DNA from 2 places in the Lysinibacillus sp. FSL K6-0102 genome. Region 1 is predicted to be linked to the other one. Evidence: predicted binding sites of a transcription regulator. Region 1 holds the regulator's gene; the other holds the start of a gene.
The links. The regulator NrdR, encoded in region 1, represses ribonucleotide reductase genes. The targets are predictions, from matches to a motif close to AACACNATATATNGTGTT.
Positions count from the first base shown of each region.

Region 2: NYE73_RS16070 (vitamin B12-dependent ribonucleotide reductase) is a predicted target of NrdR. The motif match lies at 9,025-9,042, and genes of this name have one in related genera.

Region 1 covers NZ_JBBOPH010000001.1:3,542,699-3,558,339, forward strand. The annotation lists gene NYE73_RS18000 (MarR family winged helix-turn-helix transcriptional regulator) at 1-258, shown strand, start outside; gene NYE73_RS18005 (serine hydrolase domain-containing protein) at 281-1,279, shown strand; gene NYE73_RS18010 (M42 family metallopeptidase) at 1,689-2,777, opposite strand; gene NYE73_RS18015 (dUTP diphosphatase) at 2,872-3,357, opposite strand; gene NYE73_RS18020 (hypothetical protein) at 3,463-3,858, shown strand; gene NYE73_RS18025 (DUF1294 domain-containing protein) at 3,882-4,145, opposite strand; gene rplT (50S ribosomal protein L20) at 4,292-4,651, opposite strand; gene rpmI (50S ribosomal protein L35) at 4,709-4,909, opposite strand; gene infC (translation initiation factor IF-3) at 4,941-5,444, opposite strand; gene thrS (threonine--tRNA ligase) at 5,860-7,791, opposite strand; gene dnaI (primosomal protein DnaI) at 8,346-9,275, opposite strand; gene NYE73_RS18055 (replication initiation and membrane attachment family protein) at 9,303-10,667, opposite strand; gene nrdR (transcriptional regulator NrdR) at 10,684-11,154, opposite strand; gene NYE73_RS18065 (glyceraldehyde-3-phosphate dehydrogenase) at 11,342-12,364, opposite strand; gene coaE (dephospho-CoA kinase) at 12,568-13,164, opposite strand; gene mutM (bifunctional DNA-formamidopyrimidine glycosylase/DNA-(apurinic or apyrimidinic site) lyase) at 13,178-14,050, opposite strand; gene polA (DNA polymerase I) at 14,063-15,641, opposite strand, start outside.
Region 2 covers NZ_JBBOPH010000001.1:3,146,426-3,162,066, reverse strand. The annotation lists gene NYE73_RS16105 (hypothetical protein) at 54-1,355, shown strand; gene NYE73_RS16100 (MFS transporter) at 1,656-2,876, shown strand; gene NYE73_RS16095 (M20 family metallopeptidase) at 2,896-4,311, shown strand; gene NYE73_RS16090 (glutaminase) at 4,381-5,346, shown strand; gene NYE73_RS16085 (amino acid permease) at 5,381-6,718, opposite strand; glycine riboswitch at 6,871-6,947, opposite strand; gene NYE73_RS16080 (rhodanese-like domain-containing protein) at 7,472-7,858, opposite strand; gene NYE73_RS16075 (lipoate--protein ligase family protein) at 8,122-8,901, shown strand; gene NYE73_RS16070 (vitamin B12-dependent ribonucleotide reductase) at 9,102-11,672, shown strand; gene NYE73_RS16065 (IS3 family transposase) at 12,082-12,234, shown strand; gene NYE73_RS16060 (S-layer homology domain-containing protein) at 12,322-15,282, opposite strand.

The DNA of each region.
Region 1 (15,641 bases):
TCTGCTAGTGCTGTAAGTCAATTAGTAGGAAGATTAGAACAGGAGAGCTTTATAAAAAGAACCATAAATAAAAAGGACCGTAGAGAGATCATCATCGAGTTAGATACGCGGGGCTTTGATTATTTTCAAAAACAGGAAGAAATTGAACTAGCCATTATCAATAAATACTATTCACAGCTCTCTAAAGAGGATTTACTGCAATTAAAAGAAATATACACGAAACTCCATGCTATCGTCTCTAGCGATCAAAAAAATTAGAGATTGAAAAGGAGGAATATTTGTGGATTTAAATGATTTAAAAAAGGATATTTTTAAAATTGCTTATCCTTACGTAAAGACTCGTCCGAATGTAATCCTATCCATTGGTGTTATTTGTCGTAATCTAGATGCTGCTTTTATATTCAACGGCTCAAATGTCACATATGATAAAAAACCCTATGTCTATGAAATTGGGTCAATCTCTAAAGTTTTAACAACATCCATGTTTGGGGAAATGATTCGAGAAGGAATCTTGAAGATAGAAGATTCTATCGCCAAATACTTTTCTGAAATTCCCGATAATCACCCTGTAACTTTGAGGCATTTGGCAAATCACACATCTGGTCTACCGGGAATTGGTGTACTGAAGAACATCTATAATCTTTTTGATAGCCAAACGCCTCGTGACCCCTTTTGTCCCTACTCATTGAATGAGGTAATACAGTATTTTAAAACCCATACCCAGGAGCCTAAAGTTAAGTTTAGATATTCTAATGTAGGAATGGGCCTTTTAGGATATTTATTAGCAAATGAACTTCACACTGACTTTGAAACAGCCATTACTCGTAGAATCGTAGAACCTTTAAATTTAACGAATACCTTTATTTCTATCCCCCCCTCTAAAGAAAATACCGTATTGAAGGGATATTCTGTTCGGGGACATAACAAGCCCCCACTTGAAATGAATGAATTTATGGCAGCTGGCGCTATACGATCCACTGTTGATGATTTATTAAAATTTTTAAAAATACACATTGGCAATCAAAATTCAGGCTATCTATTAACACATCAAGCTACTCATACTATTTCAAAAGATGTAAGGATCGGATTAGGATGGGTACTTGAAGACGATATTATTTGGCATAACGGATCAACGAAAGGCTTCTCTAGTTATCTAGGATTTAATAAAAAACAGCAAACAGGTGTCGTGATTCTATCCAATTATCGATCCTCTATACTAGCAACAAACCCTCTTGAAATGGGGAAAAATATTCTACAGCTTTTGCAAAATTCTTTATAGCGAAAATGGGGTGTTTCTTGAATGGTATAAACGGGAATACCCTATTCTTCACAAGAACTACTTGTAGCTCCTATACATAGCTTGAAACCTGTCAACCTTTACTCATTCTTAATAGTTCTATGCTTGTTAAACGCTTCTAGAAGCTAGCAATGATTCTTGTCATAAGCTAACTTAACATGGGCTGTTGCTCAGCACAGCAACAATCAATTTACTTGCAGATATTTTCCATTAACCTACAAATTAATACTTCTCTATATTTTGATTTCTATAAGAGTCTTACTCACTAATAAGAATGGGACTTGTGTTTAATTACTATTCATATTAGCAAGTCTAATTGTCTTGGAATGAGTAAAAAAGCCTCCTAACATTTTGTTAGAAGGCAAAATCATGCTATATCTATTTAGCAGTATCAGTCAAAAGTAATTTTATTGACTGCATCACGGTCTAATTTTTTAATGACTTCTACCATTAATTTAACGGCATTATCATAATCATCACGATGTAGGATACCTGCATGTGAATGAATATAGCGTGTTGCAATACCGATTGATAGTGCTGGTACACCATTTGCTGTTACGTGGATGGAGCCAGCATCTGTACCACCGCCAGCCATCGCTTCAAATTGATATGGAATATTGTGCTCATCTGCTACATCTAATACGAATTCACGTAAGCCACGATGTGAAACCATAGATGCATCATACACAACGATTTGAGGGCCTGCACCCATCTTACTCGTTGATTCTTTTGCTGTAACTCCAGGAGTATCTCCTGCTACACCTACGTCCACTGCAAATCCAATATCTGGTTGGATTTTATGTGTAGCAGTTTTTGCACCGCGAAGTCCAACTTCTTCTTGTACATTCCCTACAGAATAAAGAATATTAGGGTGCTTTTCATTTTGTAACGCTTTCATAACATCAATCGCGATTGCACAGCCGATACGGTTATCCCAAGCTTTAGCTAATAGATACTTATCATTTTTCATTACATTAAATTCAAAGTACGGTGTTACCATATCGCCAGGACGTACGCCCCACTCAAGTACTTCATCTTTAGAAGCTGCACCAATATCAATAAACATATCTTTAATGTCTACTACCTTATTACGTACATCCGCAGGTAAAATATGAGGTGGCTTTGAACCAATAACCCCAATCACTTCATCGCCCTTACGTGTAGTAATCGTTACACGCTGTGCAAGCATAACTTGGCTCCACCAGCCACCCACTGTTTGGAATTTGATAAAGCCTTTGTCATCAATTTGTGTAACCATGAAGCCTACTTCATCTAAATGTCCTGCTACAACAATTTTAGGACCGTTTTCATCGCCAACTTTTTTAGCAATGACACTACCTAAGTTATCTGTTTCTACAGTATCTGCATATGGTGCAATGTATTTTTTCATGACCTCACGCGGTGCACGTTCATTACCTGCGATACCATTCGCATCTGTTAAATCTTTAAACATTTGTAATGTTGGATCTAGTTGTGTCATCCTTTTGCCTCCTACTTCTTGTATCTATTTTATTATACTTCGTTTATCGAAATATTCCTAGCTTAATCGTCTGAAAATTGGTGTATTTCTTAATTTAATAACCTGAACGCTGCCGATGATAATTTTCATGATTTTTTTCAAGATAAGCACCAACTACATCCTCAAATGTAAAACCGAGATTATACGCTAGTAATCCATAGTATTGCCAAATAGCTAAATAACGCTCCTCTGTAGGTTGATGAATAAATGCTAAAATAACACTTTGTGTTTCTAAAAAAGTAGCTGTTAAATCTTTGTTTTCTTCTACGAAAGGCCACATTTCAATCGATGTATAGCCCTTTAATAAGCCCAGAGATAAGATAAAATGAATCGAATCTACATATTCTTCTAAAATGACTTCACGTGCTGATGGTCCCTTTGTGCTCCAAAATTTAAAGCAACGTGTTTCATTAGCAAGCTCAGCTAGTTCCACTAGTAAGGCTAAGCCCTTTTCCTGAAACACATCTTGCTGAATATTTTGTGTTTGCTCGATAAAATCATCAAGCTCTTTTTGCATGGTAAACAATTGTTGTAAATTCATTTTTTTCTCCTAAATTTCTAAAAAATTTTTTATAAAAAGTGAAACTATTTGACCCTTCTAATCGTATAGGAAAGAATAACCTTTCTTCAAGGGGGAAATTTAAACATGTTGCCGTTACTAATTCGACTTGCTGTAATAGCGCTTATTATTTATGTATTTTACAAAGCGATTCGTTATATAACTGATCCTAAACGCAAACTTGATGAAGCCTATGAAAAAGGCCAGTATTATTTCTATGATGACGTTAAAAATGTCCGAAAAAATTTCTTTATTTCCTATAAGGGTGCTCTTTTTGAAGGTGAAAAATACCTAGGCACAACAGAGGATGCATTTGAGGTTGTAACCATTTTCGTCGGTGCGCGCGATGCTGCAACATTACAAGGCTTCAGCAAAAGCGACTTTGAATATTTGCAGCAAGAAATATTATTGAACTATCCAAGCGCCAAAATCAATTGGAAGCAGCCCATTGAACAGCTTATGCGAAACACATCCCCATCATGAGGATGTGTTTTAATTATTCTCATTTATGTCCAGAGCTGCACAATGATAAAAATTTGTATGGCTGCAAGTAGGGGAAAACCAAATGCAAAACGATTATGACGTGTTTTGTGGCGGAATAAATACATACCCAATACACCCCCAGCTGCCCCTCCTGCTATGGCTAGTGTAAATAATGTACGCTCTGCTATACGCCATTCATGATTCTTTGCGCGTGATTTATCCATCCCCATTAAAATGAGCAATACAATTGATACAATGCTCATATAAGCTAATAATGCTTGTCCCATTTCTTACTCCTTTAAAACCGTGATACTATTAATCTAACACAAAAAAGACTGATGGAAAAACCCATCAGTCTTTTTATTGCACTTATGATATTTCACACCTGTCGCTAAGCTTTCGGTGCAGAAATAATAGTGAATGTTGTCAGCTATTATTTAGCTACTGCTTTTTTAGCAGCGTCTGCTAATTGAGTGAATGCTGCAGCATCAGTTACTGCAAGGTCAGCTAACATTTTACGGTTAACTTCAATACCAGCAACTTTTAAACCGTGCATTAAACGGCTATAAGAAAGACCGTTCATACGAGCAGCTGCGTTGATACGAGTGATCCATAATTTACGGAAATCACGTTTTTTCTGACGACGGTCACGGTATGCATATTGACCTGATTTCATTACTGCTTGGTTAGCAACTTTGTATAATGTATGTTTTGAACCATAGTAACCTTTAGCTAATTTCAATACTTTTTTACGACGTTTGCGCGTCACTGTTCCGCCTTTTACGCGTGGCATATGAATTACCTCCTGCTTTTCATTAAAAAATGAATGTTAGTATTTTTTTGTAGTCAATTATTTCATGTAAACAAGTAAAGATTTGATGCGTTTGAAGTCACCAGATGATACGATGTTCGCTTTACGTAGGTGACGTTTTTGTTTCGTAGATTTGTTTGCGAATAAGTGGCTTCCATAAGCACGGTCGTATTTTAATTTACCTGAACCCGTTTTTTTGAAACGTTTCGCAGCTCCACGGTGAGTTTTCATTTTTGGCATGTCGAATTCCTCCTAAACTGTTCGTCTAATATTATTTCTCGTTCTTTGGTTGAAGAACTAAGAACATGCTTCGGCCTTCCATCTTCGGTTTTTGTTCTACCGTTGATACTTCAGCACAAGCTTCAGCAAAACGATCTAACACACGTTGACCAATCTCTTTGTGTGTGATCGCACGACCTTTGAAACGTAGGCTACATTTTACTTTATCGCCTTTTTCAAGGAATTTAATCGCATTACGTAACTTCGTTTGGAAATCATGCTCATCGATTGTTGGGCTCAAACGAACCTCTTTCATTACGATGACCTTTTGATTTTTACGAATTTCACGGTCTTTCTTTTGCTGTTCAAACTTAAATTTACCATAGTCCATGATACGAGCGACTGGCGGCTTGGCTTGAGGGGCCACAAGGACAAGATCCAAGTTTACACGAGCGGCGATTTCTAGCGCTTCATTACGTGTCTTTACACCAAGCTGGTCACCATTGTGATCGATTAATCGAAGTTCACGTGCGCGAATGCCTTCGTTTACATACATGTCTTTGCTAATAGTAATCCACCTCCAAGTAGTTGTCGCGAATACATGGTTTGGGCAAAGCCTTGCCCGGTTGAACGGTACATCCTCTCGTCATGTCCATAAAAAAAGGACGGACATTTTTGAAGATGTCCGCCCGCTATATGTGCATGCGCAAGTCTACGCAAAACAATTCAACGTGTCATACCTGTTCACAGCCTTTAAAGCGTTGTATCAGGTGAGAAGCGGGCAGCCTCTACTTCAACCACAAACTTTGTATTCATTAACCTTAATTATATTAGCATGTATATGATAAGCTGTCAAATATTTATTTTCTTATCTGTGCTAACATAACCAAAATGAAGCTATTCTATACAAATGCAAGATTTATTTTATACAGAAACCCTCACTTTGGCAAGCGAGGGTTTCTAGTTAAAGCTTATTTTGTAATTTCTGTTTTTATAGCTGCTAGGAAATCCTCAAAGCTAATTGTTTCGGAATCTTTCGAGCCATAACGTCGAACATTTACGCCATTTGCCTCAACCTCTTTATCCCCGATAACAAGCATATAAGGAATCTTTTTCATTTGTGCCTCACGGATTTTATAGCCTAATTTCTCTTCACGATCATCCATTTCCACACGTAAACCAGCCGCTGTAAGTTGCTCTTCAATTTGCTTTGCATAGTCGAAGTGAGCTTCATTCGATACTGGAATAACTTCAACTTGTACCGGTGCTAACCAAGTTGGGAATGCTCCTTTGTATTCTTCAATTAAGAAGGCAACAAAACGTTCCATTGTTGATACAACACCACGGTGGATAACAACTGGACGATGAGGCTTACCATCTTCCCCAACATAAGTTAGGTCGAAGCGTTCTGGTAATAAGAAGTCTAATTGAACTGTAGATAAAGTCTCTTCTTTACCAATCGCTGTTTTTACTTGAACGTCAAGTTTAGGACCATAGAATGCAGCCTCACCTTCCGCTTCAAAGTAGTCTAAGCCAAGTTCGTCCATTGCTTCTTTTAGCATACTTTGTGCTTTTTCCCACATTGCATCATCATCGAAGTATTTCTCAGTATCTGCTGGGTCGCGATAAGATAAACGGAATGAGTAATCATTAAGGTCGAAATCTTTATAAACCTCTAAAATTAACTGTACTACTTTTTGGAATTCCGCTTTAATTTGATCTGGGCGAACAAAAATATGGGCATCATTTAATGTCATCCCACGAACACGTTGTAAGCCTGAAACAGCCCCTGACATTTCGTAACGGTGCATAGTGCCAAGCTCTGCAATACGCAATGGTAGGTTACGATATGAATGCATGCTGTTTTTGTACACCATCATATGGTGAGGACAGTTCATTGGACGCATAATTAATGTTTCATTATCCATTTCCATTGGTGGGAAAATTGAATCTTGATAATGATCCCAGTGACCAGAAGTTTGATAAAGCTCCTTAGAACCTAATACTGGTGTATAAACGTGCTTATAGCCAAGTGATAATTCTTTATCGACAATATAACGTTCAATAACACGACGAATTGTTGCACCATTTGGTAACCAAAGTGGTAAACCTTGGCCAACCTTTTGGGAAGTTGTAAACAGTTCTAATTCTTTTCCGATTTTACGGTGATCACGTTCTTTTGCTTCTTCTAGCATTTGAAGGTGGTGTTTTAATTCCTCTTTTTTGAAGAACGCTGTACCATAAATACGTTGTAACATTTTGTTATCAGAGTTCCCTCTCCAGTAAGCACCCGCTAATGATAAAAGCTTGAATTCACGAAGTTTACCCGTAGATGGTACGTGGATACCACGGCAAAGATCAAAAAACTCGCCTTGATAATAAATAGATACTTGCTCATCTGCAGGAATGGCTTCAAGTAATTCTAATTTATACTCATCGCTAATTTCTTCATAAAGGGCTTGTGCTTCTGCACGGCTTACATTTTTGCGTTCTACCTCAAGGTTTTCAGCAATAATTTTCTTCATTTCTTTTTCAATGGCTGGTAGATCTTCAGCAGTGATTGGTGTTGGTGAGTCGATATCATAGTAGAAACCACCTTCAATTACTGGACCAATACCAAGCTTTACATCTGGGAATAGACGTTTAATAGCTTGCGCTGTTAAATGGGCAGTTGAGTGACGTAAAATTTCAAGTGCTGCCTCATCATCTTGTGTAATGATTGCAATTGTTGCATCCTCTTCAATTGGTGTTTTTAAATCTACTAACACACCATTAATTTTACCTGCATACGCTTTTTTCCGTAAGCCAGGGCTAATAGATAATGCTACGTCATCAGTTGATGTGCCTTTTGCAAATTCCTTTACAGCGCCATCTGGGAAAGTTAATTTAATCATTTCTGACATATCCTTTGCACTCCTTTGTTTTTGATAAATACATAATGCTTGATGATTGGCTGGAGCAATGTTTGTGTGACTCTACGGCTTGGTTTGAGCGGAGTCATTGCTTTTTTAAGCATTTCTCTGTTCAATCGGAGCGGCATCTTCATGTTTCTGAGCGGTTTCTTACTCTCTATGAGCGAATTTACCACTTTCGCGAGCGACTTATCTCCCTATATGAGCGGAGCCACCACTATTTCAATGAAATCTGAGAAAAATAAAAAAAGCTCCGTCCCTCACAAAAGGGACGAAGCGTATGCTCGTGGTTCCACCCTTCTTCCTTCCGACTTACATAAAGTCAGACGAAGCTCAAGGCTAGCTAACGGGCTAGGGACCGGCGAAAGATTATCCCTTTCGCTGCTCAGTAGGTAGTAAATAATGTGCCCATACTAGGAAGTTTTCAGCCGATGACTTCCCTCTCTAAAAGCTGATACACAAAATTCATGTCCTCATCAATGCATATTGATATTAAGTATATGAGTCAGTATACGCTCGATTGTCGAAAAATGCAACTATCAATGTTACATCCGACGATTTTTGCCTCGCATTTCGATTGGCACTGTTAGGGCTTTAATTCGCTCCATAATTCGTCCCGCTTTGACAACCTCAATATCACCTTTTTGTGACTGAGCTAAGTGATGCTCTAATTCTTCATAGTTAAAATTAGACGTAATAAAAGTTGGCAATTGCTCTGCCATCCGATAATGGAAAATAGTCCCCAATATTTCATCACGTGTCCAGGCAGTCATTGTCTCCGCACCTAAATCATCTAGCATTAAGACAGGAGCCTTTTTAATATAATCTATTTTCTCATTCAATGTATTATCACCAATGGCATTTTTCATTTCTCGTAAAAATTCTGGAACGAAAACTACCACAGAGCGGATTTTAATAGATGCTAATTCATTGGCCAATGCCCCAAGTACAAAGGATTTCCCTACACCAAATTTACCATATAGGTAAAAACCTTTTGCAGGTAATTGACCAGTTTCTTTTGTTATTTTAACAAATTGAGCTGCTTTTTGTGCAATCGCCACACGTGATTCATCATCAATACTTAAATCATGAATTGTTGCTTGTAGCACATCTTTTGGCATATGCATACTTGCAATCATATTCGCAACATCCCGGCGTTCTTCTTCCCTAATCTTTTGCTCACAGCGCACATAGTCCATTTCAATAGAATTCCGAACAACCCTTAATGTCGGGATGAATCCTTTTAAATAGTTTGTACAATGTTCGGTATTATCACACCCACAGCACTCAGTAGATTGACTAATAAACTCATGCAGTTTAGGTAAATTTCGCTCAACATTGTCATAGTTTAATTCATCTGCATGCTGCGCTAAAAATTCCTGCACATGCGGGTGCTCTAAAATTTCACGTCGCATGGCTTCATAGCGTTCTTGGAACGAGGGTACATTAATTGCTCGCTTTAGTGGTCCATTTATAGGTTCGATTACTGCTCACCTTCTTTACTATTCGCTTTTTCCTAGCATCTCTAATATTTTTTGTCGCTCTTTTTCAAAATCTATAGTACTAGAGGTAGATTCCTCTTGATTGTCATTTCGTTTATAGAACCATTCAGGCACTTTTTCTTCACGTTGATATCTTGAACGTCCTTTAGTCTGTTGACTCGTTTTATTGGACGTTTGCGGCTTGTTTTTCCAAGCTGTATATTTATCATGCTCTTGACGTGCAAGTTCCATTGCTTCCTTAGCGGTCTGGACATTTTTTCGTACCCAATGATCAGCAATCGTTTCCACATATTTCTTAGGGAGCTTCATATCTGTTGTTAGCATAACGTATTCTAACAATGCATTAACCACTCCAATTGGCATGCCATGTTGAACGATTAAATTTTCTGCAAGTTGGACTGAGGTTTGTAATGGTTCTTTACCATTATTTATATCTCTTAAAACTTGGACAGGTGCCGTTGTTTCTAAATAGTGTTGAAGTTCCTGATCCTTGGTTTTTTGTCCCGCTTCTGCTACTGGTAGAGGATCGGTGACACGGGCAAGTTTTGGCGGCTCCTTGGATACGGTTAATTTATAAAAATCAGCAGCAGCCTTTCGTAAACGTTCCTGAGAAATTCCTAAATCATCATCTAAAGCAAGTATGACTACTTTTTGCATATCAAGGGCTGTTAAATGATATAAAAATGCCAACTTGGCTATAGCTTCACGCACTTCAAATGTCAACAAATTGGAAGGTACCAATTGCTCAGACAAACCAGCTTGCAATAAATCAAAATCGAATTGCTCCAAATAAAAAGGATATACTTTTTGTTGTTTATCCTTATGACTCGTATCCACTTGTAAATCTGATGGGATATTGGCATGAACAGGCTTATAGACATCAATAAAAGCACGAGATACATCCTTAAACGCCGAGTCCTTTACAGGTGACATAAAGCGCTGACGTAAGTTGCGATAAGCCTGCTCTCCAATTTTACTAAACAAAAACATCGACAGCAGCGGGTCTTTCATAAAGCTATCTGCATCTAATGGGCGCTGTAGCTCATATAAAAAACTACGCTCACCAGCATTTTCTTTTTTCCATGTACGCAGCAAACCAATAGCTTCTAAAGCAATACGAGCCTCAAACACTTTACCAATTGGTAGCCCTAGCACATTCATTAAATAATAATGTGTCATTTGCTGCTTTGGCATTTGCTCTGCTTCTGCCCATAATGTTAAATAGAGGCTAACTGGCTCTGATCCCGTTAATGGTTGATAAAATAATGTAACTAATTGACGCTCTTGTGTAGAAAATGCATGAGGTAGACGAATGTCGAAAGGATCGCCAGGCTGCAATTCCTTATATAAATGAATCAACGTCATTCATCCTCTCTGTTTGCTATGATTTCTTCTCCGTTTGACGTTGAATAATGTCCTTTATTTCTTCAATAAAGACATTGATATCTTTAAACTGACGGTAGACCGACGCAAAACGCACATAGGCAACCTCATCAATTTTGGCTAAGCGGTCCATGACCATTTCGCCAACATCTTCTGAGCGTACTTCCGAATTTCCAATACGACGAAGATCTTTTTCAATGGACAGAACAAGTTCCTCCAGCACATCAAGTGCCACTGGACGTTTTTCACAAGCACGAATAAGCCCACGAAGTACCTTCTCACGGCTAAACTCTTCTCGTGAACCTTCCTTTTTCACAACGACTAATGGCGTCTCTTCAATTTTTTCAAACGTTGTAAAACGGAAGCCACATGACTCACATTCACGACGTCTACGAATTTCTTTATTATCATCTACTGGCCTCGAATCCACAACACGCGTTCCGTTAAATTGGCAAGATGGACATCTCATATAATTACTCTCCTGGTTTACAACAATTTAATATATCTATTATAACAAATTTCCTACATGTAAGAAAAGTGCATTCACGTTTGTGGGCTCATGATAAATCTAAAGCACCTGAAGTACAAGAAAAGTTTCTGTAAAAAAAGAGCACATTGAAACCTTTTCGATTTCAATGTGCTATCTATAGAAATTATTACGCGTTTACCGTTTCTAAAGCATTTGCCACTTTTTTCACAAGGTCAACAACGCGTGCAGAGTAGCCCCACTCGTTATCATACCAAGCAAGTACTTTTACTTTGCGGTTGCCTAACACCATTGTAGAAAGTCCATCAACTGTTGAAGAATAAGTTGTTGTATTGTAATCAGAAGATACTAATGGCTCAACAGAGAAATTAAGGATACCCTTCATTGGACCTTCTGTTGCCGCTTTTACAAATGCTGCATTAACTGCATCAACTGTTACATCTGTATTTAAATCTACTACAAGGTCAACTAAAGATACGTTTGGTGTTGGAACACGAAGTGCCATACCATGAATTTTACCCTCTAATTCAGGTAACACTAATTTTAAGGCTTTCGCTGCACCTGTAGATGTTGGGATAATGGATTGGGCGCATCCACGTGCACGACGTAAATCTTTATGCGGATTGTCTAAGTTCTTTTGGTCATTTGTATAAGCATGAACTGTTGTCATTAAACCATTCTCAATACCAAATGTGTCATTCAATACTTTTGCTACTGGCGCTAAGCAGTTTGTTGTACAAGAAGCATTTGAAATAACATCATGTTTCGCAATATCCAATTTGTCATCATTTACACCTAAAACAATTGTGACATCCTCGTTTTTACCTGGTGCTGTTAAGATTACTTTTTTCGCGCCTGCTGCTAAGTGCATTGCTGCTTTATCACGCACATTAAATTTTCCTGTAGCTTCAATAACGATATCTACACCCATTGTAGACCAAGGTAATTTTAAAGGATCACGTTCACTAATAATTTGAACTCGTTTACCATTTACAACTAAAGCATCGCCTGCTGGTTCTACCGTACCTTCAAATGTTCCGTGATTTGTGTCATACTTAATCAAATGTGCTAACGTTTCTGCAGGATAGCTAGCGTTAATTGCAACGATGTTTAAATCTTGTTGTACGATAGCCTGGCGGAAAACCATACGTCCGATACGCCCGAAACCATTAATAGCAATTGATACTGTCATTTATAATATCCTCCTGTGAGTACATACTCAGATTAATTAATTATATACTTTATGGTGATTAGTATAACACAATTTTAAAAAAGATGAACATTATATATTGAGAATATAAAAGTTCTTATTTTCTGAAAAATTATTCTTTATTATGGCGTTTCCCCATAAAAAAATGCGTAGCAAGGTCGGCTTGCTACGCATTATAAAAGAACTCATGAAATAACATCCCAATAATGCAGGATTTTTTTTAATTGTTCTTCTGTACTTTCTATATTTTCATTATTATAAATGACCGCATGTGCACCCTTTTCTTTGACAGACATCGGCAGTTGAGAGTGCATACGTGCCAATGCATCTTCTTTAGATAAATTATTTCGTTCCATTAAACGTCGAAGCTGAACTTCTTCACTGACCGATACCACAATGATACGTTCCACAAAATGTTGAAGCTTACTCTCAAATAACAAAGGAATGTCCATCACAACATGTTCATGTCCTGCTTCTAAATAAGCATCACGCTGACGTAACATTTCTTTTCTGATTGCTGGATGCATGATATCATTTAACGTTTTGCGTTTGGCAGGCTCATGAAATATGATATCTCCCAGCAAAGTTCGATTTAAATTGCCGTCCTCAAGCAAGATAGCTTGTCCGAAGCTTTCAGCAATCAATGCTAATGTTTCAGTTCCTGGTTCTACGACATCTCGTGCTACAACATCTGCATCAACAATCGGTAAACCCAGTTCGCTCATCATTTTAGCTACTGTACTTTTTCCACTTGCAATACTTCCTGTTAGTCCGATAATCATTGCTAAATCCCCTTTAATGTTGACAATTTGGGCAATAGACAGAGGTACGCCCTCCAATTGTCATTTGACTTGTTGCCGTTTCACATGCTGGACATACCTTTTTCCCATACATTTTTAATCGATTCTGCATACTCCCTGCTTCCCCATTAATATTCCGATAATCAGAAATAGTTGAACCACCCGCTTCAATGCTTTGACGTAGGACAGCAACAATCTCCTCAAATAATGCTCGCTTCCGCTTTTCACTAATGCGGCTCATTTTGCGTGCAGGGTGAATTTTCTGAGCAAACAATGCCTCTGTTGCATAAATATTGCCACAGCCCGAAATGACTTGCCCATCCATAATTACTTCTTTTACGGCTTTATTTTCATATTTCGGTAGCTTAGATTTTGTTATAAAAAAATCACATGCATGCTCATCAAATGGCTCTGGTGCCATTTTTGTCAATGGCGCATGATCTTCAATTTTTGTCAGAAAACGAAGTTCACCGAATCGACGAATATCTGAATATATCAAGTATCCCCCATCTGCCATTTCAAATGTCGCATGGATATGCTTTTGAAATTTCGCCTCATTGATTTCTTCGGGTGAATTCACAACAAACCAAGCACCTGTCATCCCTAAGTGACTAACAAGAACATATGGAACATCATCCTTCAGCAAATGAAAGAAAATATATTTTGCTCTTCGTTCAATTTTGGTAATGGTCATCTGGGACAAAGTACTTTCAAATGCATCAGGCGCTGCTTGTTTGACAATACATTGTTTACCCTCACTAAAAGAGAAATGTACTCGTTCAGAAAGCTGAACCTGTTGAATGGTACGTCCTTCAACTGTTGGCTTCAATGCCTGGACGACACCCTCTACCTCTGGTAATTCAGGCATTTGAATCCCTCCTTATTTTGCCTCGTACCAAGTTGAGCCATGGTTAAAATCTACTTTAAGCGGTACAGCAAGCTCAATAGCGTTTTCCATGACTTCAGGTACAATTTTTTCGAGTAAGGCAATCTCTTCCTTTGGTGCCTCAAAGATTAGCTCATCGTGCACTTGAAGTAGCAGTTTTGCCTGCATCTTTTCTTTTTTCAATCGAGCATCCATATCAATCATTGCCTTTTTAATGATATCAGCTGCACTACCTTGAATTGGCGTATTCATCGCCGTACGCTCAGCAAAGCTTCTTAAATTAAAGTTTGAGCTTGTTATATCCGGTAAATAACGGCGTCTATTTAATATCGTTGTCACATAGCCATTAAATTTTGCATTTTGTACAATGTCATCCATGTACTGTTTTACACCAGGGAAACTTGCGAAATACTTTTCAATAAAATTAGCCGCTTCCTTACGCGTAATATCTAAGTTTTGTGATAGACCATAATCACTAATACCGTAGACTATTCCAAAGTTAACAGCTTTCGCTGCGCGACGCATATTACTATCAACCTCATCTTCTGACACATGAAATACATCCATAGCTGTACGTGTATGAACGTCCATTCCTTCACGGAAAGCCTCAACAAGGTTTTTATCTTCTGACATATGTGCAAGAACGCGTAATTCAATTTGCGAATAGTCAGCAGAAAATAATATCCAATCCTCTTTTGAAGGTACAAAGGCTTGACGAATTTTGCGGCCCTCCTCCAAACGAATTGGGATGTTTTGTAAATTCGGATCTGTTGAGCTTAAACGCCCTGTTGCAGTTAAAGCTTGCTGGAAGCGCGTATGCACTTTACTATCTGATACATGAATCTCCTTTAGTAAGCCTTCAATATATGTGGATTGTAATTTTCCAAGTTGGCGATACAACAGAATATGTTCGATGATAGCATGCTCTGACTGTAATTTTTCTAGGACATCTGCAGCAGTTGAATAGCCTGTCTTAGTCTTTTTAATCACAGGTAGCCCTAGCTTATCGAATAGAATCACACCTAATTGTTTTGGTGAATTAATATTAAAGGTTTCTCCAGCTTCTGCATAAATTTCTTGCTCAATTACTACAAGTTTATCATTAAGCTCTTGCCCCATTTTCTCTAACGTAGCGCGGTTAACCGTAATCCCTTCGCTTTCCATTTCACCTAAAATTCCTGCCAATGGTAGCTCTAGGTTTTTATAAAGATCGAATTGTTCATTTTCCTTTAATAAGGCTTCCAGTTTCGGCTGTAATGACCATACTGCAAAAGCTTTACGGCTAACATGCTGTGCAAGTTGGTCCAAATCAGGTATTGCACGCTTGGCACCTTTTCCATATACCGCTTCATCTGCTTGGACATCATAGTAGCCTAATTCCCTTGCAAGTGTTGCGATATCATCGCCACTTAATGCTGGATTATTAATATAAGAGGCAAGTAGCAAATCAAAGTCAACGCCAGCTAATTGAATCCCAGCTCGCTTTAATGATGCTTGAGCTGCCTTAGAATCGGATATATATTTTATTTTTGTGGCATCTTCTAGCCAACGACGGAGAATATCTGATTTTGCT
Region 2 (15,641 bases), 400 kb from region 1:
ATAAATTTTTTACATAAAAGATTGTAGTTTCACAAAGAAGGTAGGAACAAAAGATGTATAAAATAGGTGTTGTTGGTCCCATTCAATCCGTTGAAAGAATTATTGCCTTAGCACGAGAAATCGAACAGGATATGGAATTTATTCCGTATATATATGAAATGGCGACGGAAACAAAACATCTTGTGGAGACACATAATCAGGCTGTCGATTTCTGGTTGTTTTCTGGTTACATCCCTTATAAGCTTGCCAGTCAAACGAATGTATCCAAAGATAAATTGACCCATATTATTTTTTCCGAAGCGGCTATTTATCGGGGTTTTTTAGAGCAATCCTATCAGCAAAAAAAGTTTATAGAAAATGTTAGTATCGATATTATTCCTTCGCCTTCTCAAATGGCTTCAGAAAGTCTTGCAGAGATTCAGCATAATGTCCATCATATGTATTTAAAGGAATTTGATGTCGCTATTGATCCACAAGAGCTATTTGATTTCCACTATAGTCTTTGGCAGGCGGGCAAAATTGATTTTGCGATTACTTGTTATCCCTCTGTTGATGAAGAGCTGAAGAAACGAGGCGTTCCATCTTATTGGGTTTCCCCGACAAAAACAGAAATTTATCATACAGTTCAGCTTTTTACAGAGAAGATCAAAACGTCCTACTATAAAGAGACACAAATTGGTGCAGTCATGCTTGAAATTAAGGACTTCGATTCATTAAAAGAGCGCATGAAGCAAGGCTATCGTATTCAATATTTAGAATTGCGTACGAAGGAAAATCTACTACAGCTCTGTGAACAGATTGATGGCTCTCTTATTGAAGAGGGGAATGGTAAATATACGATCTTTAGTACAAGAGGTGCGATTGAAGGGCAAATACGATTTTTACAGGAAAAAATGTATCAGTTGTCGATTGAAATGGAGACGAAGGTGACAGCAGGCATTGGCTTTGCTCAAACAGTGTTCAATGCTGAGTTACATGCTCACCGAGGACTAAGACAGACGAAGGAAAACGAGGCTATTGACATCGTGATGATACAGGATGATGGCACCATTATTGAATCGGTAGGGAATGTAGAAGAGCTATCCTATTCCTACCGAGCAGAAGACCCTTATATTTTAGAAAAACTAAAAAAAGGGAATATTAGTATTAAAACCTATATGAAAATCCATGCACTTGTACAAAAAATGCATTGGAAGCATTTTACGACAAAGGATTTAGCGACACAACTGCAAATGAGCGAGAGAAATGCCCAACGAATCGTAGCAGATTTATGTAATGTAGATTTAGCGAGAATTTGTGGGGAAGAATTGCAGCATACTCGAGGCAGACCTATTAAAATGTATCAACTTGTCTAAATAAAAAAATGTCCCAAACCAATAAATGGTGTGGGACATTTTTTTATGCTTTTTGAAGCCTTAAATACTGATAAATTAATGAATTTAGCGGTTATTTAGGTAAATAATATGGATTTACGAAGACGATTATCTATTAGAAATTTTCAAAAAAATATTGTCTTTTTATTGAACTTTGATTATTATACGAATATATAACGAAAATGTCGGTATATAAAAGGGGATTTACGGACAAGGGGGCAAGCATATTCAAGAATAGTCGTGGCAATAAAGAGAGGATTTCTATATATGGGAGGGATATGAATGACAACAAATGAAATAACGAAGAAATCTAGAAATGTCATCCTTGCACTTTTATTTTTAGGCTGGTCTTTAGGGAATTTAGATCGCTATATTATGAACTACGCAGTAGTTTCGATTACAGGGGATTTGCAACTGGATGCATCTTCAACGGGTATTATTTTAAGCGCTTTCTTTTTAGGCTATGCCATTATGCAAATACCGGGTGGCTGGCTTGCCGATAAGTTTGGCGCAAAACGAGTTTTATTGATGGCTGTTATCATGTGGTCTATTTTTACTGGTCTAACAGCCATTGCTTGGTCTTTAACAGCGATGATTGTGATTCGTTTTTTATTTGGCATTGGTGAGGGTGGTTTTCAGCCATCAAGCTCTAAAATTATTGCTACGATTTTCCCAAAAGAGGAAAGAGGTAGAGCGATGTCCATCATGCTTACTTCTGGTGGCATTGTTTCACTCATCGTCCCTTTGCTAGCTGCTTATTTATTAGGAACGATTGGCTGGCGCATGATGTTTATTATCATTGGGGCAATTGGGGCAATAATTGCCTTTATATATTGGAAATACATTCAACTCCCGAAAGATGAGGCAGCAACAGCTGGAACAGAAAATACTACGAACAAAGTGAATTTTAAAGAGTTACTGAAAACACCCCTAATGTGGAATTTAATCATTGCTTATTTTTGTATTTATGCAGTTAACTGGGGATTAGTTTCTTGGATTCCAACATATCTTCAAAAAAATCGAGGCTTGGATTTAATGTCCATTGGTTGGGCGCAAACAATACCTGCCATTACAACGATAATTGGTGTATATGGTAGTGGCTATATCATTGATAAGCTACCAAAAGGTATGGAGAAAGTGTTAGGCTCCATCTCCTGCGCAGTCATTGGTCTTTTATTGTATTTAATGTTTACTGCCAAAACAGTGACGTTATTTATTGGTTACCAAACAGTCGTTTCGATATTTATTGCGTTTGTCATTACATTACTACCTGTTATTGTACTCAAGAAATTACCTTCTTCTATTACAGGTTCTGCAATGGGAATTGCCAATACAGGGGGACAATTAGCAGGGTTTGTTACACCGATGGCAATTGGATTTATGGTGGATGCCTTTAATGGCTCCTTTGATGCAGCCTTTTGGATGTTAATTGGCTTTGCGCTTATCTGTATTGTGTCGCTTGTCACACTAAACGACCAAAAAGGAACATTGTTAAAAGCATAATGAAATTGGAGGGACAAATATGAGTTATCATGAGAAAATTTCAATGTTAATTGAAGCAAAACAGCAAGCTACAGTAGCATTAAGCGATGCAATTTGGGCTGTACCCGAGCTTCATTTTCAAGAAAAGAAATCGATGGAATATATGAAACAGGCACTAGAAAAAGAGGGTTTTCAAACACAAGTCGGTGTTGCGGGTCTTGAAACAGCGCTTGTTGGAACTTATGGTTCTGGCAAGCCTGTAATTGCCTTTTTAGGTGAATATGATGCGCTTCCAGGCTTGAGTCAAAAAGGTGGGGCGACACAACATGAGCCTCTTGTGGATGGTGGAAGCGGACATGGCTGTGGTCATAACTTATTAGGTACTGGCGCATTCGCAGCTGCTGTTGCTGTAAAGGATTATTTAGAGCAAAATCATCAGTCAGCAACAATCCGTTTTTACGGTTGCCCTGCAGAGGAGAATGGATCTGGTAAAGCTTATATGGCAAAGGCTGGCCTTTTTGATGATGTTGATATCGCGATCTCTTGGCATCCAGGTACGTTTTCGACTGTGATGACGTGTAGTTCTCTAGCAAACTATGCCGCAACGTTTAAGTTTACGGGCAAAAGTGCTCATGCCGCAGCTGCACCACATCTTGGACGAAGTGCTTTAGATGCTGTTGAGCTTATGAATGTTGGGGTAAACTACTTACGAGAACACATCATTCCAGAAGCACGTGTGCATTATGCCATTACTAATTCTGGCGGAACTTCGCCAAATGTAGTTCAACCATATGCAGAGGTAACGTATCTAGTTAGGGCACCTAAAAAGCAGCAAGTACAGGAAATTTATCAACGCGTTGAGAACATTGCAAAGGGTGCCACAATGATGACAGGGACGTCAGTGGACATCGAGTTTGAAGGTGCTGCTTCGAATCTTATAACAAATAAAACACTTTATGATGTGATGTATCAACAAATACTTGAAATTGGAATGCCAGACTATACAATAGAGGATGAACAGTATGCGCAGGCTATTTTCAATACGTTTACACCAGAAGTACAAGCAGCTTCATTAGTGGGCTTGCGTAAAGAAGATGCCAAGCTATTACAAGGAAAAGTGATTGCTGATCATGTTCCAGGCATGCTACCTGAATTTATTATGGGTGGCTCTACAGATGTTGGAGATGTTAGCTGGAACGTACCAACCGTACAGTGTACAACTGTATGCATGGCATTAGGGACACCATTACATACATGGCAGGTAGTGTCTCAGGGAGTGACCCCAATAGCGCATAAAGGGATGCTACAGGCTGCAAAAATTATGGCTTGTACAGCCTTAGCGTTGCTGGATAATCCTCTATACATTGAAAAAGCGAAAAAGGAATGGCAAGAACGTCTAGATGGTGAAACATATCAATCTTTAATTCCAGAGGGAACACAGCCACCTAAGCGCTAACAGGATAGAGTCTTCATAGGAGAACTATGAAGGCTCTGTTTTTGCCTCATTTTGAAAGGAGAACGCGACATGTCAACACAACCCAATCATCAGCATCATCTTCTAGCACAGTGGGTATCACAGTATCGTGCAGCTACCAAAGAAGGGCAATGTGCTAATTATATCCCTGCTTTAGCCAAAAAAGATCCTAATCAATTAGCTGTGGCGATTGTTGGGACTGAAGGCCACGAAATCAAAGCGGGAGATACCGAAGAACTATTTACCCTTCAAAGCGTTTCCAAGGTTATTACCTTTATTTTAGCCTGTATGGATCGAGGCTTACCATATGTTTTAGAAAGAGTAGATGTTGAACCAACAGGAGATACCTTTAACTCAATTATTCGCTTAGAAAGTCATCAGCCAGGTAAACCCTTTAACCCGATGATTAATGCTGGGGCTATTACGGTATCCTCCATGTTGGCTGGTCATTCTCCACAAGAGAAGGTCACAAAGATTCTACAATTTTTAGAACAAATTATAGGCAAGCAATTGAGTATCAATGAAGAAGTATTCCAGTCAGAGTGGCAAACGGCTAATCGTAATCGAGCATTGGCCTATTACTTAATGGATTCAGGGTTTTTAGATTGTCCAGTAGAGGCGGCGCTTGAGGTTTATTTGAAGCAATGTGCAATTGAAGTCAATGTATCAGATTTAGCCATGATTGGCCTAGTTATTGCGAATGATGGCTATCACCCACTGTTAAAGAAACAGCTATTCCCAAAACAAGTGGCAAAATTAGCGAAGGCTTTGATGGTAACGTGTGGTATGTACAATGCCTCAGGGAAGTTTGCGGCATTTATTGGTCTCCCTGCCAAAAGTGGTGTATCAGGTGCGATTCTTGCGGCTGTTCCAGGACATGCAGGCCTACACTCGCCGTTTCCTACTGGCTGTGGTATCGGAATTTACGGACCAGCGATTGATCCAATAGGAAACAGTGTGGCAGGTGTACAGTTGCTGAAACAGCTAGCAACAGAATGGGATATGACTATTTTTTAATAAGTGGAAGATGATTTCAGCGCTTAGTCTGAAGTCATCTTTTTTTCATTTTATAAATAATAAATAAAACGATAAACCAAATTGGTGTTAACAGCAGTGCCGTACGCGTAGCCTCAGAAATAAACATCACCATTAATAAAAAGGCGAAAAACGCAAGCACGACGTAGTTGATAAAAGGTGTCAGTGGTGCTTTGAAGATTGAAGCTTCATGTAAAGCACGTTTTTTTCGTTTGTAGATAATGTGCGAAATGATAATAATGCTCCACACCCAGATAAAACAAATTGCACTAATCGTCGTCACAACACTAAAGGCGTTCTCTGGCATCAACTTACTTAACAGAGCACCAGCTGATACAACAATAGTAGAAATAACGAGTGCATTACTTGGTACACTGTTTTTGTTGAGTTTGGCGAATGCTGGAGATGCCTGTTTATTGTTACCAAGATTATAGAGCATCCGACTTGTGGAGAATAACCCACTGTTACCTGCTGAAGCCGCTGAAGTAAGCACAACAAAATTTATAATACCAGCAGCAATCGGGATACCTGCTAATGTAAACACTTGGACAAAGGGGCTGCTTGAAGCAGACATCTCATACCATGGGTTAATACATAAAATGACAAATAATGCCCCTACATAGAAAAGTAAAATGCGAAATGGAATTTTATTAATGGCAGAAGGAATATTTTTTTGAGGATCTGCTGTTTCAGCTGCTGAAACCCCCACTAATTCCACACCAACAAATGCAAAGACAACCATTTGGAAGGCCATTAAAAAGCCGTATATACCATTTGGGAACATGCCTCCATGTGCCCATAGATTTTCAACTGATACTGCTCCTGAGCTAGTTTGGAAGCCAGTTACTAGCATAATAAGACCAATAATAATAAGTGCTACAATTGTAATAACTTTAATAATAGCGAACCAAAATTCTAGCTCACCAAAAAGCTTAACAGTTAATAGATTTAGTAGTAATAACAATACAAGGCAACCAATGGCTGGCACCCATTGTGGGATATCAAACCAATATTGTGTATATACCCCCACCGCAATAATGTCTGCCATCGCCGTCATAATCCAACAGAACCAGTATGTCCAACCTGTGATATAACCTGCCCAAGGCCCTATGTATTCGGATGCAAAATCCGTAAATGAAGTGTAGCCTGCATTGGATAGTAACAATTCGCCTAAGGCACGCATCACAAAAAATAGCGCTGTCCCTACAATTAAGTAGGCTAGGATGATCGAAGGCCCTGCTAAGGCAATAGCTTTTCCAGAGCCTAAAAATAAACCAGTCCCAATTGTTCCACCAATGGCAATAAGCTGTACATGGCGATTTTTTAAATCTCGTTTTAATTGTTGCTGTTCCACGTTAATCCCCCTCAAAGATGCATAAAAAACTATGACTGGAAAAATAAAAAGAGACTAGTTGTGACACTAGTCTCGGAAAAACGTCAGAATAACAAATACCATTTATTCGCAGATGTCTACATGAAATAGTGTAGCATCGCTTATAAAAGCTGTATTACTCCTCTGTCCTTTTGCCTGAGATAGTGAACCCTTCGGCGACGCAATGTGCGCTCTCTCCAGAACTGCTCCTGCTATAGTTTGATCCATAGCATTCATAGCTTATTAACTTGATAATCAATTATTATTGTAAGATATTATACATCCTAACAGTGCTTCTAAAATTATTCAACAATAAATTTTAACTATTTTCAGAAAAATAGAAGAATAGGGTTCGTAACTGGCATATCTCTAACGAAAAATAGTATTTTTGGTCATACAAAGTGTTTCGTGAAGGAGTTTTTAAATATGAGGTGGTTTATTGGAAGATTGCTCAACGTAGCTTTCGAAGTGCTCAAACATAAGTGAAAACCGCTCCAAAAAGACATCAAAGCGCTCATTTTTATGAGGATCCGACTCAAGTAGCGAACTCGTTCAAAGTAGATTTTGTATCAAATAAGGGGACTATAATGCGTTTTGTTGCTTTACTTTTTTATTTTAATGACATGAAGCTCGTACAGCATCATTTGAAATAGATATAATATAGTAGAAACTCTGAATTTTTTAAAAAAGAAGCCGTCTCATAGTACTTTGAGACGACTTTTTTTGATGAGAGCATTAATATTTTTTTGCTTTTATTTTACCTGTCCAAGTTTTGAAACCACCTTGAAGTTGGTAAATTTGGTTGTACCCACGTTTTTTAAGAAATAGTGCAGCACGTGAGCTACGGCCTGTATTTTGACAGTATAGATATACTGGTAAATCTGGGCGGATTTCTTTATAACGTTGACGTAGTGTTGTCGAAGGCACATTTCGTGCACCAAGAATGTGACCAGCATCAAATTCTTTTTGCTCACGAACATCGATCAGCTGGGCTTTACGATAGCCTTCTATGAATTGCTCTTGTGTTAGGTTGGTTACGGCTTTTTTGAGTCGTAGTGCATTAATTCCGATATATGCAATTGTGACTACTAAAACGACACCGATTGTGATAAGTATGTCCAAGATTTTCTTACCCCTTTCTATCTTCTCTATTATTATAAAAGATGCGCTAGCGATAGTCCAATGAGTTTGATAAAATTAACTAGGTTGTAGCGAATTCGCTTTTTTCGTTACACAAGCAATCGTTCGCAATTTGAACTGTAGTATAATATTCGTTAAAGTTGACCCACAGGTGGGGCCTGATGGATCATTTTATATTTGTAGGAGATGAGCATATGACAACTTGGTATTTTTTAAATTCAGGGAAATGTAGTCCTTCTTTTAATATGGCACTAGATGAAGCCTTACTTGATTGGCATAGTGAGGGGTTAATTCCACCAGTAATTCGTTTCTACGAGTGGGAGCCTGCGACATTATCCATTGGTTATTTTCAACAAGCTAAGAGAGATATTAATTTAGATGCTGTGCGTGAACAAGGCTTAGGTTTTGTACGTCGACCAACTGGTGGACGAGCTGTCCTACATGAACATGAGCTAACTTATAGTGTCATTGTGACGGAAAGCTATCCGAATATGCCAGAATCTGTGACAGAGGCATATCGTGTGTTAAGTGAGGGAATTTTGCAAGGTTTCCATAACCTAGGTATGGATGCCTATTTTAGTGTACCTGATACAGAGGAGAAAAGAGCGGACCTGAAGAGTCCAAAAAGTGCTGTTTGCTTTGATGCACCAAGTTGGTATGAACTTGTCGTAGAAGGGAAAAAAATAGCTGGAAGTGCTCAAACACGTCAAAAGGGTGTCATTTTACAGCATGGCGCCATTTTATTAGATTTGGATCAAGAGAAATTATTATCCGTATTTAATTTCTCCAGTGAAGAAGCGAAGAATCGTATGCGTAGAAAGCTACCAGAAAAGGCTGTTGCCATCAACAGTCTTGTAAAAGAGCCAGTGACAGTTGAACAATGTGTGACAGCTTTTAGAGATGGCTTTGCAAAATCGTTGCAAATTGAATTAAAACCATTTACACTTTCTGAGGAGCAATTAGAATATGTGCAAGCTTTAGAAGAAAAAAAATATGCTTCAGATGAGTGGAACTTTAAAAAGTAAAAAATGGTATGAAAAAAATATTTTTTAACGTTCAATCCTAGTCATAACAAGTAGTTCTGAATCTATTAAAAAAAGCAAGAGTTGAATTAAAAAACTATATATAGTATCTTTTTTAAAGACATATACACAATATGTAGTGTTTAACGACACAAGATATTGTGTATTTATTTTGTAATGAAGAAAACAAGGGAGGCTAAACGATGGTACTCACAAATCATCAACCCGAAGTAAACAATCAATTTGAACAGTTAAACAAAGATATTGAACAATTCCCGCAGGTACACCCCGTAACATCTGATATGCATATTACACACAAAGGTGTATCAAGACTTGTCATGATCGATCGCTATTCGTTTAAAGACACAGAAAAGAAAACATTGAAAGCCGGCGACTTTGTTGTATTAACGGTAAAAGCTGATCCGAAATTTCCTGCACGTGGTTTAGGGACAATTCAAAAATTGGATATGTCTACAAAAACAGCAGAGATTTTGATTGAAGAGGATTATCGTAGCGCATTAGACGATCCGCAAGAGCAAGAAACGGGTGTGATTACGCGTTCAATTGACGTGTTAGAAAAGCCTCTTGAGATATTTTATGAACAAATTGCAAAACGAAATGCAACGGGCCTTGCCGCTGTTGAAAAAACACCAGAAAAACGTCAAGAATGGTTTGAAAAATTTTATGAGCAATTAGTATCCTTGAAATTCATTCCAGCTGGACGAGTGATTTATGGAGCTGGTTCTGAAACAGATGTAACTTTCTTTAACTGTTACGTGATGCCATTTGTCGCTGACTCTCGTGAAGGTATCAGTGATCACCGTAAGCAAGTAATGGAGATTATGAGCCGTGGTGGCGGTGTAGGAACAAATGGTTCAACATTACGTCCACGCAACACATTAGCTCGTGGTGTAAACGGTAAATCATCTGGTTCTGTTTCCTGGTTAGATGATATTGCTAAATTGACACATCTTGTGGAGCAAGGTGGATCACGTCGTGGCGCACAAATGATTATGCTAGCAGATTGGCATCCAGATATTGTGGAGTTTATTATTTCCAAAATGCAAAATCCACGTATTCTGCGTTACCTGATCGAAAATACAACGGATGAAACAATCATCCGTCTAGCCAAAGAAAAATTAAACTTCAAGCCACTTTCTATGCAAGAAGAAGCGATGTATCAAGGCATCGTGAATTATAAAAACATTGAAGGCTTAGGTGGATTTGATACAGCTATCATTCGTGAGGCTGAAAATAAATTACGTGATGGTGGCACGTACACTGTTCATAACCCAGAGTTTTTAACAGGTGCCAACATTTCTGTGACATTAACAAAAGAATTTATGGAAGCAGTTGAAAAAGATGCTGACTTCGAGCTTCGTTTCCCAGCTGTTGAAGAATATACAAAGGAAGAAATGAGCGTTTACAACACGAAATGGCATGAAGTTGGTGATGTTCGTGAATGGGAGAAAATGGGCTATAAAGTCCGCACATACCGTACAATTAAAGCGAAAGAGTTATGGAATTTAATTAATGTATGTGCAACATACTCGGCAGAGCCAGGTATTTTCTTCATTGACAACGCCAATGACATGACAAATGCAAAGGCATACGGTCAAAGTGTTGTAGCGACGAACCCATGTGGTGAGCAACCACTTGCACCATATTCTGTGTGTAACTTAGCTGCTGTGAATTTAGCACAGTTTGCGAATAAAGAAAATCAATCAGTTGATTACGAAGCACTACGTGAAACAGTTCGTGTTGGTGTTCGTATGCAGGATAATGTGATTGATGCGACACCTTACTTCTTAGAAGAAAACCGTGTACAAGCTCTTGGTGAACGTCGTGTCGGATTAGGTGTTATGGGCTTAGCCGATTTGCTGATTTACTGTGAAAAAGAATACGGTTCAGAAGCAGGTAATGCGTTAGTCGATGAAATCTTTAAAACAATCGCTGAAACTGCGTATGAGGCGTCTACAGAGCTTGCGAAGGAGCGTGGTAGCTTCCCATTCTTAGTAGGTGCTACAGACGAAGAAACAGCTCGTTTACGTAAAGCCTTTACAGAGACAGGCTTTATGCAAAAAATGCCTGCTCATATCAAAGAGCAAATTTTAGCGACTGGTATCCGTAACTCACATTTATTAACGGTTGCACCAACAGGGTCAACAGGAACAATGGTAGGGGTAGCAACAGGTCTTGAGCCATACTTCTCCTTCACGTACTATCGTTCTGGTCGTCTAGGTAAATTCATTGAAGTAAAAGCTGAAATTGTCCAAGAATATCTGAACCATCATCCAGAAGTAAATGAGCAAGAGCTTCCAGAATGGTTCGTTACAGCAATGGAGCTAAAACCAGAAGCGCATGCGGATGTGCAATGTATTATTCAAAAATGGATCGATTCATCTATTTCTAAAACTGTAAACGCACCAAAAGGCTATACAGTACAGCAAGTTGAAAAAGTGTACGAGCGACTATATAAAGGTGGCGCTAAGGGTGGTACGGTCTATGTTGACGGTAGCCGTGATTCACAAGTACTTACACTAAAAGCAGAAGAAAATGATATGGATCAACTTTCATTTGAAGAGGAATTGGTTGAAGAACATACAAAACGTCCAGTCGTATTAGTAGATACGATTCAAGCGTTAGAGTCAACAACTGTTATTGGCTCAGACGTTGGGAATACATGCCCAGTATGCCGTAAAGGCACAGTCGAAGAAATGGGCGGCTGTAATACATGTACAAACTGTGGCGCACAGTTGAAATGCGGCCTGTAATTAATATTTTAAATTAATTTGTTGTGGCTTTGAAATAAAGTTGCAATCATAATGGCAATGAAATACCCCTTTAGATATTTTATCTAAAGGGGTATTTTTCATGTCTAACACAAACAGAACATCTAAAATTATAATTGGCTGTATAACAAGAAGAATTTTTTGAGGTGCAAATTACTTCAATTAGGCGACTCTTGTTGAGTTGTAGGGGAATGTTAGTACAATAAAAAGAAGTGTTGTTAGATACATTAAATAAACTAAATGAAATGATTTTGTGCAGCAATTCATTCAAGCCAGGGGTGGCACTATCAACATCATTGGTGATAACATTCAAGCAAAATAAGATTTTCCTAAGCATGTCTGTAAAGCAACGTGTGCAGACAATGCGGCCATGGAGAACTTCTTTGGCTAAATGTATTACAGAGAAGAATTGATCTCCTACGAAGCGTTTAAGAAGAAAATAGAAAAGTATATCGATTACTATAATAATGATCGAATTAAACAAAAATTGGCCGGCATGAGTTCAGTAAAATACCGAACTTATGCCAGCCAATTAGCTGCATAAATAAAACTCTAACTTTAAGGGGTCACTACCAATACAAGCGATCTAACATTTTTCTTTTTTGTCTCAGCCTCTTGTATTTGGCTTTTTCTATTCTGAAAGCTGTTCTTTTCCAACTGTATCTTTTATATAAGAGTGAGAGTTTGCGGCTTCTTCAATTTCCTTGAATGCCCAATGTGTTGCTTTGACATCTGGGAAGCTTGGTTTTGTCACACCGTTTAATGGACCACGTTCAAACATGCGGTTCATCATTACGACTACTTGTGCACGTGTTAAAGCAACATTTGGTGCAAAGCTTCCATTCTCAAGGCCATTGATGAGGCCTGCAGTACGGTTTGCTTCAATAATCCACTGTGCCCAATGGCCTTCAGTATCCTTGAACGTAATTGCCACACCTTCTTCAACATAAAGCTGTTTATAGTTGGCTACGACTGCCGCCATTTCAGCACGTGTGATGTTGGCATTTGTATGGAAGTTACCATTGTTATCACCATTCATAATGCCCTGTTCTTTTACAAAGGCAATTGCTCCTGCAGCACTATGGTTTTTGGCTACATCTTTAAACGGTGCTTTCTTTAATGCTTGTCCTTCTGTATAGCCTAAAATACGAGCCATCATGATCGCTACTTGTGCACGTGTAACATTCTTATCAGGACCAAATGCGCCGTTTGGGAATCCTTTAATATAAGCTTCATGCTCGCTTACCTCTGGCTTTTCAAATTGAATAATGGTAAACGTACTGAACTTATCTACAGTGAAGCGTAGACCAAGCTCACCCTTTGCCATTGTGACGACTTCAGGAAAGACCACTTTTTTCTCACCATCTGAGTGTTCAATAAAGACGGCTAGTTGCTCTAAGAATCTTTGACGTGCTACTGCTTCTGTTGGTACCTTTACATCTCTTAGTGGTAGTGTTACTTGTACTGGACGACTTGGCATATTCGTTTCTATTGTCATTGGACGAGCTACCACACCCCAATCGTTACTTTGTAGTGTCTCTCGGACAACTTTTTCTACTTTAGCGCGTTCTTCAATCGCTTGACGCTCGCTTTCTTTCTTTACTGGTACTAAACGGAAGTAGAAGTTATCGTCAAGGCCTTCCATTGAGCTTTGTGGAATTGCAATATGACCATTTACTGTTGAAATTTCTAGTGATAAACCATTGTCACGTAATGTTTGTAGAGATTGCTTTGGTATTTCTACTGTTACTTTATCCACTTCATCATTCACATCAGGAATGACGATACGTGCAATGTTATTGCCAATTTGTTTTGCTTTTTCTACAGTTTCTAATGCTTGCGTTGGTGTGAAGTTGACAAAGTCTATCATTTCACCATTGGCATGTTTAGTGCGTTCAATTTCCACTGTTGTTTTTTCAAGTGGATGGTTACCATCAATTTCTAATGCTACTTGGATTTTCGTTGTTGTCGAGCTTGGATTAGTTGTTGCAGGGATAGAATTTGATGTCCATGTATCACCATTGCTACTTGATTTTTGAACCGTAAAATTAATTTTATATGTTTTTGTTGTAAATCCATCTTCTGCTGTGACAACAATTGTTGTTGTACCTGGTAAACTTGTTGCATTCGTCACGACTGCACTCGCTTTATCCTTATCTGCGACAGTCGGAATTACCTTAGGAACCATAGTAGTGTATGACGGTAATTCGACATTGTATATTTCTTTTTGAGATTCGAACTCTGCTACAGTTGAGGCGTTAACAGTTAGATTACTTAATGTTGCATTATTGCTTAAAGTTGGTGTTAAATTTTTAACCGTAAAATTAATTCTATATGTTTTTGTTGTAAACCCATCTTCTGCTGTGACAACAATTGTTGTTGTGCCTGGTAAACTTGTTGCATTTGTCACAACAGCATTCGCTTTATCCTTATCTGCAACAGTCGCCATTACACCTGGAACCGTAGTAGTACCTGCTGGTAATTCTACGTTGTATATTTCCCTTTCAGATTCAAACTCTGCTACAGTTGAAGCATTAACTGTTAAGTCTCTTAATGTTGCATTATTGCTTACAGTTGGTGTTGAATTATTTTCAACATCCTCTAAAGTCTGTTCAATATTGCTATCTAAACTATAAAAATACTCAACTGTTTTAGCTTCACCAGGTTTCATGTTACCAACAGCAAAAGTTAAACCAATCCATGAATCATAAGTTGTTTCAGCTACTTTACCGTCATCATTAAATGCAGTTGGATCAAATGGATTGGAACTATTAATGGATGCGCGTGATTTTGAATCTGTAGACATCAAAATCAATGCATTTCCAGTAATAGGACCCTTCGATAATACAACAGATTTAGCATCATTCGGATAGTTAAATGGAACCGAATTGATAGTATCAAATATAAGATTCTTATCCGCATCAATATCAGGATCTACAGAACGCATATAACGTACATCTAAAAGTTCTCTATCTGTCATATTCGTCATTTTAACTGTAGCTTTAAAGAATTTATCATTTGCTTTAAATGAAACAGTTTGTTCTATTTTTAATGCACCATCAGACGTTACCCCACTCGTTTTTGCTACTAAATTATCTTCTGTCGATAAATCTTCATTAGTGCTCATTAGAATCTCCATAGATCCTAAAGCATTTGCATTTAAAAATACTTTTGTGCTATCATCACTTTCTTTATAACCAACATAAAATCCTTCGTATGGGCTTCCTGGTAAGAAATAATCGCCACTGTTCATTGCTTCCCCACTATCAAACCCATCAGAATCCACTGTAAATCCTAAATTTTGACGTCCAGTAGGATGGAAATCTATTGGGGCTGCACTTTCCGTTCCAAACGAACCACCTTTTGAAATCCCCATCTCAATGTATTTTCCTCCAAGGAAGATATCATCACCAACTTTTTCATGTCTCGCATAGGAAACATTTTCCGGAACTATCAACTCTTCAGGTTGAGATTCTTCCGGCGCTATCGGCTCTTCAATTTGTGATTCTTCTGCTCCTACAGAACTTATAGGAAACAAGCTAAGTAATAACATACAAATTGTCATTATCAATAATTCTTTGCTTTTTTTCATAACTTTTTCTCCTTTCCGAATAGGATAATGCCTCGTTTTATATTTTTTTATAATGAGGATTCATTAACAAAGTTATTATAAATAAACAAACTCTCAAATAACTCTCAAAAAAATAATGAATTTTCCTATTTAGATAGAAGAGTTTTACAAGTCTTTAATAAATACATTTAATCCATACTTATATTTGAATATGTAATCTTTTCGTGTTATTCAATAATTTATCAGATTTTTATCAGTTATTTTAAACATGCTCCTAAATTTTGCCCTTTGTTTTTAAATGAGCAGTTTTACAATTATTAAAAAAATCATGACTACTCCTTGTTTTTTTTTGAGGGAATAGAGAGAGCCTATCATCTAGC